4 regions of the Rhodococcus sp. GB-02 genome follow, and region 2 is predicted to be linked to each of the others. Evidence: riboswitches for the same ligand, from Rfam matches in the RefSeq annotation. Region 2 holds a riboswitch; each other region holds the start of a gene.
What was found. Region 2 has a riboswitch for S-adenosylmethionine ahead of ACSW29_RS08615 (putative leader peptide). Riboswitches for the same ligand answer to the same signal wherever they lie in the genome.
Positions count from the first base shown of each region.

Region 1: another riboswitch for S-adenosylmethionine. It lies ahead of ACSW29_RS04360 (aminotransferase class V-fold PLP-dependent enzyme); the one in region 2 lies ahead of ACSW29_RS08615 (putative leader peptide).
Region 3: another riboswitch for S-adenosylmethionine. It lies ahead of ACSW29_RS11270 (bifunctional o-acetylhomoserine/o-acetylserine sulfhydrylase); the one in region 2 lies ahead of ACSW29_RS08615 (putative leader peptide).
Region 4: another riboswitch for S-adenosylmethionine. It lies ahead of ACSW29_RS16550 (LLM class flavin-dependent oxidoreductase); the one in region 2 lies ahead of ACSW29_RS08615 (putative leader peptide).

Region 1 covers NZ_JBPUKE010000001.1:906,581-908,774, forward strand. Annotated here, with positions in the region: gene ACSW29_RS04345 (hypothetical protein) at 33-359, shown strand; gene ACSW29_RS04350 (hypothetical protein) at 375-515, opposite strand; gene ACSW29_RS04355 (helix-turn-helix domain-containing protein) at 820-1,128, shown strand; SAM riboswitch class IV at 1,163-1,277, shown strand; gene ACSW29_RS04360 (aminotransferase class V-fold PLP-dependent enzyme) at 1,331-2,194, shown strand, end outside.
Region 2 covers NZ_JBPUKE010000001.1:1,800,252-1,802,445, reverse strand. Annotated here, with positions in the region: gene ACSW29_RS08620 (ABC transporter substrate-binding protein) at 1-635, opposite strand, end outside; gene ACSW29_RS08615 (putative leader peptide) at 784-873, opposite strand; SAM riboswitch class I at 882-976, opposite strand; gene ACSW29_RS08610 (GNAT family N-acetyltransferase) at 994-1,584, opposite strand; gene ACSW29_RS08605 (FAD-dependent oxidoreductase) at 1,593-2,194, opposite strand, start outside.
Region 3 covers NZ_JBPUKE010000001.1:2,386,196-2,388,389, reverse strand. Annotated here, with positions in the region: gene ACSW29_RS11275 (NADP-dependent isocitrate dehydrogenase) at 1-364, opposite strand, end outside; SAM riboswitch class IV at 670-810, shown strand; gene ACSW29_RS11270 (bifunctional o-acetylhomoserine/o-acetylserine sulfhydrylase) at 954-2,194, shown strand, end outside.
Region 4 covers NZ_JBPUKE010000002.1:736,285-738,478, reverse strand. Annotated here, with positions in the region: gene ACSW29_RS16555 (ABC transporter substrate-binding protein) at 1-815, shown strand, start outside; SAM riboswitch class I at 999-1,094, shown strand; gene ACSW29_RS16550 (LLM class flavin-dependent oxidoreductase) at 1,099-2,178, shown strand.

The sequences.
Region 1 (2,194 bases), 890 kb from region 2:
TACTCGCACAGGGCTGCCGTTTCGGTGCGAACATGGTGATCATGGAGATTCGTGATGCGGTGGAGCGACTTCGAGGGGATTCCGGGACCTCGATGATCTTCGGTGAACCGCACCAGTCCAGCGACGGATCAATGATCATCACGGTTTCGCGTCTGCATCGGCGGTGGCGCGGAGACCCCATACCGGTGCCAGTGGGAGTGTTCTCGATCCACGAGGGTGAGCCGTCGTGGTCACCGGCTGTCGATCACACCAGGGTGGCTTTGATGGGGGAGTTCATCGGGTTGGCGGCCGCGGTGATCGCAACTCTGGCCGTTCTACGTCGGCCGCCCTGGCCTGATGTGACGATTCAGAAGGGGTGACTCGGAAGGGGTGACTCAGAAGGGGTGACCCAGAATTACGCCGATCAGCTGGAACGGCATTGCCAGGAACATCGATCCGACGTAGAGCGGATAGCGAACCGGATCGCCGGCGAGGTAACCCTCGGCGAGCCAGGCCATTACGTCTGCTGATCCCATAGTCTTTCGTCCCTTCGCTGTTGTGGTTCAACGACCTTTTCGGTCGTGGGAGTTGTTTTGTTACAAGCGAACTCGAAGGAGGAGTAGATGTGATTGCAGTTTCGACTCAGCAAACGTCGTCAAATGAGATCTTCGGGGGCGGCGGATGACAACGGGCGCGATTACGACTTGCCGGGGCAAACTCCATCGGTGGAGTTTGGATACTTAGCATCGTGCGGTAGTGAAATCTGTGCGTTCTGCGCAGGATCGCCGAGCGTATTCGCGCAGCTCGAGCTCGGTTGGAACCCACAATTGGAACCCGCAAGTGGAACCCACAGTGGAGGCATGGACGCGGGCCGACACGTTTCAGCCTGCCGCCGCGACACGGCCCGCGCCGCTACGAGATTCGAATGGAGAGTTGCTCGAGACTCTCTCGACGTACCTCGACGAAGAATCGTCTCTGGCTCACACCGCAACCCGAATGGGCTTGCACCGCAACACCGTATCGAGTCGAATCGATCGAATTCAGCGCCTTCTCTCGGTGGATCTGGCCGATCCGGAAACCCAGGCTTGCACTCCACCTCGCCTGCCGGGCGATTACGCGGTGAAGACGGCCTTCGCAGCTTCGTCTTGACAAGCACGGGACGTTCCTGCCATCCTCGTTGCCAGGTCACGAGTACCAGTGTTCAGCCCCGGCTTGCTGGTCGGCAACCCTCCTCCGCGGTGGGGTGCTCCGGGTGACGACCCGGCTGCGTTCGAAAACGAATGCGGCAAGCGCGGACTCTTCCGGGGCCATCACCCGACGAACGAGTCCTTGAACGTGAGGATTGTCTTCGATGACTGCTGTATTGAGTGCCGACACCTGCTGCACCACCGCGATTGCCAAGGTTTCGGGTGCTGACCTGCAGGTTCCATTGGTTCAGGGCGGCGAATGCTCCTACGCCAACTTCGACTACGCGGCCAGCGCGCCGGCATTGGCCCAGGTCACCGACCGTATCGCCGAATTGTTGCCCACGTACGCCAGCGTCCACCGCGGTGCCGGCTACGCGTCTCGTATCTCCACTCTCACCTACGAGAACGCTCGTGAATCCGTTGCTCGTTTCGTGAACTGTGCCGACGATCAGGTCGTCGTCTTCACCCGGAACACCACCGATTCGCTGAACTTGCTGGCCCAGTGCGTCCCCGGCAGCACTGTTGTCCTCGACGTCGAGCATCACGCAAACCTGTTGCCGTGGAACGACGCTCGTATCGTCACCGCCGCAGACACCATCGAAGAGACGATCGAGCGTCTGATCGGTGAACTGTGCACCAAGCCTGCTGCGCTGCTCGCAATCACCGGCGCCTCCAACGTAACCGGCGAGATCCTGCCGATTGCACGCTTGGCCGACATCGCGCACCGTTGCGGCGCACGTATTCTCGTCGACGCTGCTCAGTTGGCTCCCCACCGTCGCATCGACCTGCAGGAATGCGGCGTCGACTACGTGGCGTTCTCGGGCCACAAGCTCTACGCGCCGTTCGGCGCCGGCGTACTGGTCGGACGCCGTGACTGGCTCGACGAAGCTCAGCCGTACCTCGCCGGCGGCGGCGCCGTGCGTGAGGTGACCGTCGAGTCCACCGAATGGGCTTGCGCGCCTGCACGTCATGAGGCCGGTTCCCCCAACGTGCTCGGTGCGGCAGCCATCGCGACCGCATGCGAAACC
Region 2 (2,194 bases):
GGCCCGGAGGCGATTACCGCTGCACCGGGGCAGCGCTGCTCGGATGCCAGTGCAGTGGTGGAATCAGCGAGGATTCCGAGCTGCGGCGTCGAAGTTGCTTGCAGGAACTGAACATTGGGTCCAGAGAAATTGATCTTCGCCGTGTGTGCGTCAACGACGTCGGTACCCGTGTAGGAGGACAGGTAGCTCTTCGCCAACGACGCGTTCGGCCCGAGGTTCTTGACCGAATCGAAGGTCTTCTTCACCGAATCCGCCGTCACCGGTGTGCCGTCACTGAAAGTGGCATCGTCGCGAAGGACAAACGTGAAGCTCGCGGCGTCGGGGCTGATCTCCCAACTCTTGGCGAGCCACGGGGTGATCTCTCCGGAGTCGGGATTTTGATCGGTCAGCGAATCCACCACGGTACGAGTGACATACACCGTCTGGTTACTTCCGGCCTGGGCCGGATCGGCGCACGTCGGCGCCTGCGAGAGGCCGTAGCGAAGGGTTCCACCGGACTGCGCGGGACCCGCGTCGGCACCGCTGTCACTTCCGTTGCTGCTGCAGCCGGCGAGGACCGTGCCGAGAACCGAGAGAGCACCGATACCGGCAATTACGGTCGCGCGTTTACGGGCACCGAATGAGGGCGAGGACACCAAGAACTCCTAAAGAGGCATGCCGAAGAGCGCACCCGCCGCCCTGAAGCAAGAAGCTCCGAAAAGGCGATCGAGCACGAATCACTTGTGCAGAGAAGAGAAAACAGACTTGTCGACGACTCGCCTGAGTGTGAATGACTGACCGAGGTCAGTTGGTACAGAAAGATCCCGCGGTGCGGCACAGGTCTACGTGACGACGCGACCAGGCGGTATCGAAACCGCCTTCGACTGCCTTCATTTCGTGTTCCTCCATCGGTCCTGGCGGTAGCACCCGCACCCGATCACTCGGGGGGTTGCTGCGACTTCAATGAGCCAGGTCTCTCGGTCGCTCTGGATGGTCGTTCGCAAGTGTACGAGGTCAAACCCGGGTGTTGTCAACCCGGTCGGTAGGAATTGCTGCTCGGGTCACATTTTCGAGCACTCGAAGTTGTTTCTCGAACGGGTGGACTCCCACCTCTTCGGGCGAGAGTGAAGCGTCGTAAAGCGGTGTGTATCCACTGGACAGATACAGCGCGAGCGCCTCGGGTTGCCGAGGGCCCGTCGTGAGGAACACCCGGTTGTATCCGCGAAGTTCGATCTCTCGTTCCAACTCACGAACGACGACCTTGCCGAGGCCGCGCTTCCGATAGTCGGCCGATGTCCAGATTCTTTTCAGTTCGGCGGTGGTGGAATCGAATTGGCGAAATGCACCGCCCGCAATCGGTACATCCGCGTGGGTGAGCACCAGTAGCGCCCCCTGCGGGTACGCAAATTCTTCTGCCGGGTACGTGGTGAGATCCTCGAGCATCGCTTCGCGAGTTCCGCCGTAACGCGAGCTGTATTCGAGCGCCAACTCCGCAATCAGTGGAGCTGCCAAGGGATCGTCCTGCGATACCGAGTAGACCTCTACCGCGCCGATACCGTCGAGCTGCCGAGTCCCGAGCTCCAGTGCCACAACACTTTCCTCCATGAATCTGGTCAACGCTCCCCCAGCCGAAAAGCTTCCGAAGCGAGAGTGGTTCCGTCGACGAGGTCCGATACAAGTTCACCCAGGGCTGGACCGAATTTGAATCCATGACCCGAGAATCCCGCCGCAACCGTGACATCGCCGACTCGGTCGATGACGAAGTGACTGTCCGGCGTGCTCGTGTACAGGCACGTGATCGACTCGACCTGGGCGGAATCGACGCCGGGTAACCACGACTCGGCGTACTCGACCAATCGTTGCTCACCGTCGACATCAGGGGTGTAGTCGCGGGTCTGCGGAGTCACCACCGGCCCGGTCGCGTGTTCACCGATCTTGATGCCGTCCTCGGAACCGAGTCCGTAGATTCCCGCAGTCTCCAACTGTGCACCCGGGTGGTGAACGAAACTCGGCCACTCGACTCCCGGATCGAGCGGTGCGAAGTGCGCCGGTTGTTCCTGCGTCGTGCGCAGCGTCGGCAATGCGATTTCGGAGCCGAGGCCGCTGTCTGCGATCAGGTCCGCAGTCCACGCACCGGCCGCGATCACGACCTGACGAGCCGCGAGCGTTCCACTCTCCGTCACCACGTCCACGCCGTACGACGCTCGCGCGAGTG
Region 3 (2,194 bases), 590 kb from region 2:
GAACGAGTCGCGGAACGTTGGAGATGATGATCGGTGCGCGGAAGATCGTGCCGCCGAGAATGTTGCGGATCGTTCCGTTCGGGGAACGCCACATCTTCTTGAGACCGAATTCCTCGACACGTGCCTCGTCCGGCGTGATCGTGGCGCATTTGACGCCGACGCCGTGCTTCTGGATCGCGTGCGCTGCGTCGATGGTGACCTGGTCGTCGGTCTCGTCGCGGTACTCGATACCGAGGTCGTAGTACTCGAGGTTCACATCGAGATACGGATGGATCAACTTGTCTTTGATGAACTGCCAGATAATGCGCGTCATCTCATCGCCGTCGAGTTCGACGACGGTGCCCTCAACCTTGATTTTGGACATGGGTGCTTCGCGTCCTCCTAGGAAGTTTCCCTGGTTACACGGTTGCGGTCACACTTTGTGAGTGGGTCCGCGAACGGTTCGATTATCAAACCTAGACGGTGTGGACTGATCTCGGGAGATGAGTCCCAAACAAGACAAGCGTACTGCTAACCCGTGAGGCTGCAACCGGCAGGTCCACCCATCGGTCTCTACTCGCGAGTAACTTTTGCCTGCTAGTGGGCTGCGTCGCTCTGCCCCGCGTGCGGTTGCGGCTCACATTTCGCCCCGCGTCAGGACTGCGCTCACTTCCCGGTAGAATCCGACTTGGTCATGAGTGCCAGCGTCAAGCCCCGGCTCGCTGGACGGCAACCCTCCAACCGCGGTGGGGTGCCCCGGGTGATGACCAGGTTTCCCGACGTGGATCTGCTCGCGCAGTTCCACCGCAATTCGGGTGACAAGCGCGGGTCCGACAGGGACGGACCCCAGACCGGGCCGAGCCCCACGGAGGTATTTCAGTATGTGTCGCACTTGTAGATAGACCCCAGCACGGGGCGGCGATCATTCGCCCCCGTCCGACATCTATCCGTCAGACCACTGGAGTGAACAAATCATGACCGACAACACAGCCGACGCCGCAGCAACTTCTGATCCGACCGCGAACTGGTCGTTCGAGACCAAGCAGGTGCACGCCGGGCAAACAGCGGACACCGCCACCAATGCGCGCGCTCTGCCGATCTACCAGACCACCAGCTACGTCTTCGACAGCACCGATCACGCTGCGGCACTGTTCGGCCTCGCCGAGCCGGGCAACATCTACACGCGGATCATGAATCCCACACAGGACGCCGTCGAGCAGCGCATCGCTGCCCTCGAAGGCGGAGTCGCCGCACTCCTCCTCTCCTCGGGTCAGGCTGCCGAGACCATCGCGATCCTCAACATCGCCGAGGCCGGCGACCACATCGTCTCCAGCCCGTACCTGTACGGCGGCACGTACAACCTCCTGCATTACACCCTTCGTAAGCTGGGCATCGAAGTCACGTTCGTCGAGGATCCTGACGATCTCGACCAGTGGCGCGAAGCAATTCGCCCGAACACGAAGGCGTTCTACGGCGAAACGATCGCCAATCCGAAGAACCACATTCTCGACCTACCCGGCATCTCGTCGCTGGCCCACGAGAACGGTCTTCCGTTGATCGTGGACAACACTGTCGCGACGCCGTACCTGCTCCGCCCGCTCGAACACGGCGCCGACATCGTCGTCCACTCCGCCACCAAATACCTTGGCGGACACGGCACCGCGATCGCCGGCGTCATCGTCGACGGCGGCACCTTCGATTGGACGCAGGGTCGCCACACGAACTTCACGACGCCTGATCCCAGCTACCACGGCGTCACCTTCGCAGACCTCGGCGCGCCGGCGTTTGCACTCAAGGCTCGCGTCCAACTGCTGCGCGATCTCGGCTCCGCCGTGGCGCCGTTCAACGCGTTCCTCATCGCGCAGGGCATCGAAACCTTGAGCCTGCGCATCGAGCGTCACGTGTCCAATGCACAGAAGGTCGCCGAGTTCCTCGACGGCCACGGCGAGGTGGCCTCCGTTTCCTACGCGGGACTTCCCTCCTCGCCTTGGTTCGAACGCGGAAAGCAGCTGATGCCCAAGGGAACCGGCGCCATCGTCACCTTCGAGCTGCCCGGCGGGATCGATGCGGGCAAGAAGTTCGTCAACGCCCTGACACTGCACAGCCACGTCGCCAACATCGGTGATGTTCGCTCACTCGTCATCCACCCCGCGTCGACGACGCACTCGCAGCTCACCCCCGAAGAGCAGCTCGCTTCGGGTGTCACGCCCGGACT
Region 4 (2,194 bases), on a different contig from region 2:
TCGATGTCGCCTATATTCGTGGCCTTACTTCGGCGATCAATTCCGCCAAGTCCACTGGTTACCCCGGCTACATCGACGTGCTCAACGCCGGTAGTGCCGAGATTGTCAACAACCGTGAAGGCCGGCCGGGCTCGGATGTTCGTGTCCGCCAAGCTATCGGCTATGCGCTCGACCCAGCGTTGATCGATCAGCGCGTGGAAAACGGTGAGGGACTGCCGGGCTCGGAGTTGTTCGGTCCGACGTCGCAATGGCATGTAGACACGCCGGGTATTGCCTACGACCCCGAAAAGGCCAAGGAGCTTCTGAATCAGGCGAAGGCAGACGGATACGACGGCACTCTCGACTACGTCGTTCTCAGTGAGCCGAAGGACCAAGCGATCGGCCTCGCCGTGCAGTCACTGTTGCAGGCCGTCGGGTTCGAGGTGAACTTGATCTTGGCCAACAACGCCGGCGACATCGTGCAGAACGTCTACGTCAAGCACGATTTCGACCTCGCGCACGCGGGCATCGGAATGTACGAATCGATTCTCGATCTCGGATTGTTCTCCACGACCAACAGCACCTCGATGGCGAATACTGCTGGATACGCGAACCCGGCGATGGATCAGCTGATCGCAGATCTACAACAAGCCAAGGATAATTCGTCGACTCTGGCGATCATCGGCAAGATTCAGACGCTGTGGAACGAGACGGTTCCGTCGGCGCCTATCGGCGGGCTGACGTCGTTCTGGGCTTGGCAGAAGAACGTCCACGGCGTCGTTCCCACAGCCACGGGAATCATGCTGTTCGACCAGGCTTGGCTGGGCGCGAAGTAGATCAACTGCTGCCCTCCAGACGAGCCCCGTCCGACGACAGTCGGGCGGGGTTCTTTGGTTTCGATGTCGGCTAGTGTTTGCGCAACCCTTTCGATCAGGGTGATTGTATTGAAATATGTTGTAGGTCAATGTGATTCGACAAGCATGATTTGACTTGCCCCGCGTGGCCCGCATAGATTGCACCCACCATCCAGAGTGGCTGAGAGACCTGGCTCGATGATGCCGCAGCAACCCGCTACCTAACCGCAGTGTGGGTGCTACCGCCAGGACCGATGGAGGACACATGACTGTATTTGCCGTGGGTATCGAACTGGACGGCGAGGGCACTCACCCCGCTGCCTGGCGCCGAAGCTCACGCCGCCCGGATCAGTTGCTCACGGGTAACGCCGTGCGTGATCGCGTTGCGGCTGCCGAGAATGCTGGCTTCACCTTCGTGACGTTCGACGATTCCATCCTCCCTCCGAGTGGTGACGTTGTCGGCCGCATCGATGCCGTCTCCAGGGCGTCATACGTGGCGGCGACTACCAGCACGATCGGACTGGTCCCCGTCGTCGGGACCACCTACGCCGAACCGTTCCACACCTCTTCGCAATTGGCGACGTTGGACTACTCCTCGCGTGGGCGTGGCGGCTGGCTTGCTGTTCCGGTCGAAGACGATGCCGCGTCGAGGGCGTGGGGGAGGGCTCCGGTGACAACGGAGTCGGCGCGTCAGCAAGAGCAGCGGGATTCGGTCACCGTTGTGACCGATCTCTGGGATTCATGGGAGGACGACGCTGTCGTCCGTGACTATCTCAGTGGGCGTTTCCTCGAGCGTGATCGTCTGCATTACGTCAATTTCGAGGGCGACACGTTCTCGGTGAAGGGGCCCGCAATCGTTCCGCGGCCGCCTCAAGGCCAGTTGGTGGTATTCGGTCGATACGGCGAAATCGATCCACGCCAGTCGGATGTTGTTCTCGTGTCCGGTGATTCGGTGGAAACCATTGCACAGTCGGCCGCCAAGGCGCGCGATGAGGGCGCGTCATTGGTGGTCGCCGAGGTCGATGTGGCTTTCGATACGCTGAATCTGTCTGCGGCGCAGCGGTTGATCGAGCTGAACTCGTACGGGAATGCCGTCGTCACTGGCCGACTGCTCCTGGCTGCAGATCCGGGGGAAGCGGCCGTGGTTCTGAAGGAATTGGCCGGACACCTCGACGGTGTTCATTTCCACCCTCTCGTGATCGACGAGGACCTTCCGGTGCTGGCCAAATTCGTGCTTCCGGCGCTGTCGAAGTCCGGGTTGACGCGACGCCCGGTTCCGGGATCGACTCTGAGGGGCAACCTCGGCCTGCAGCGGCCCGCAAATCGATTCGTCCACTCCTCCTGACTTGACTTCGCGCTAA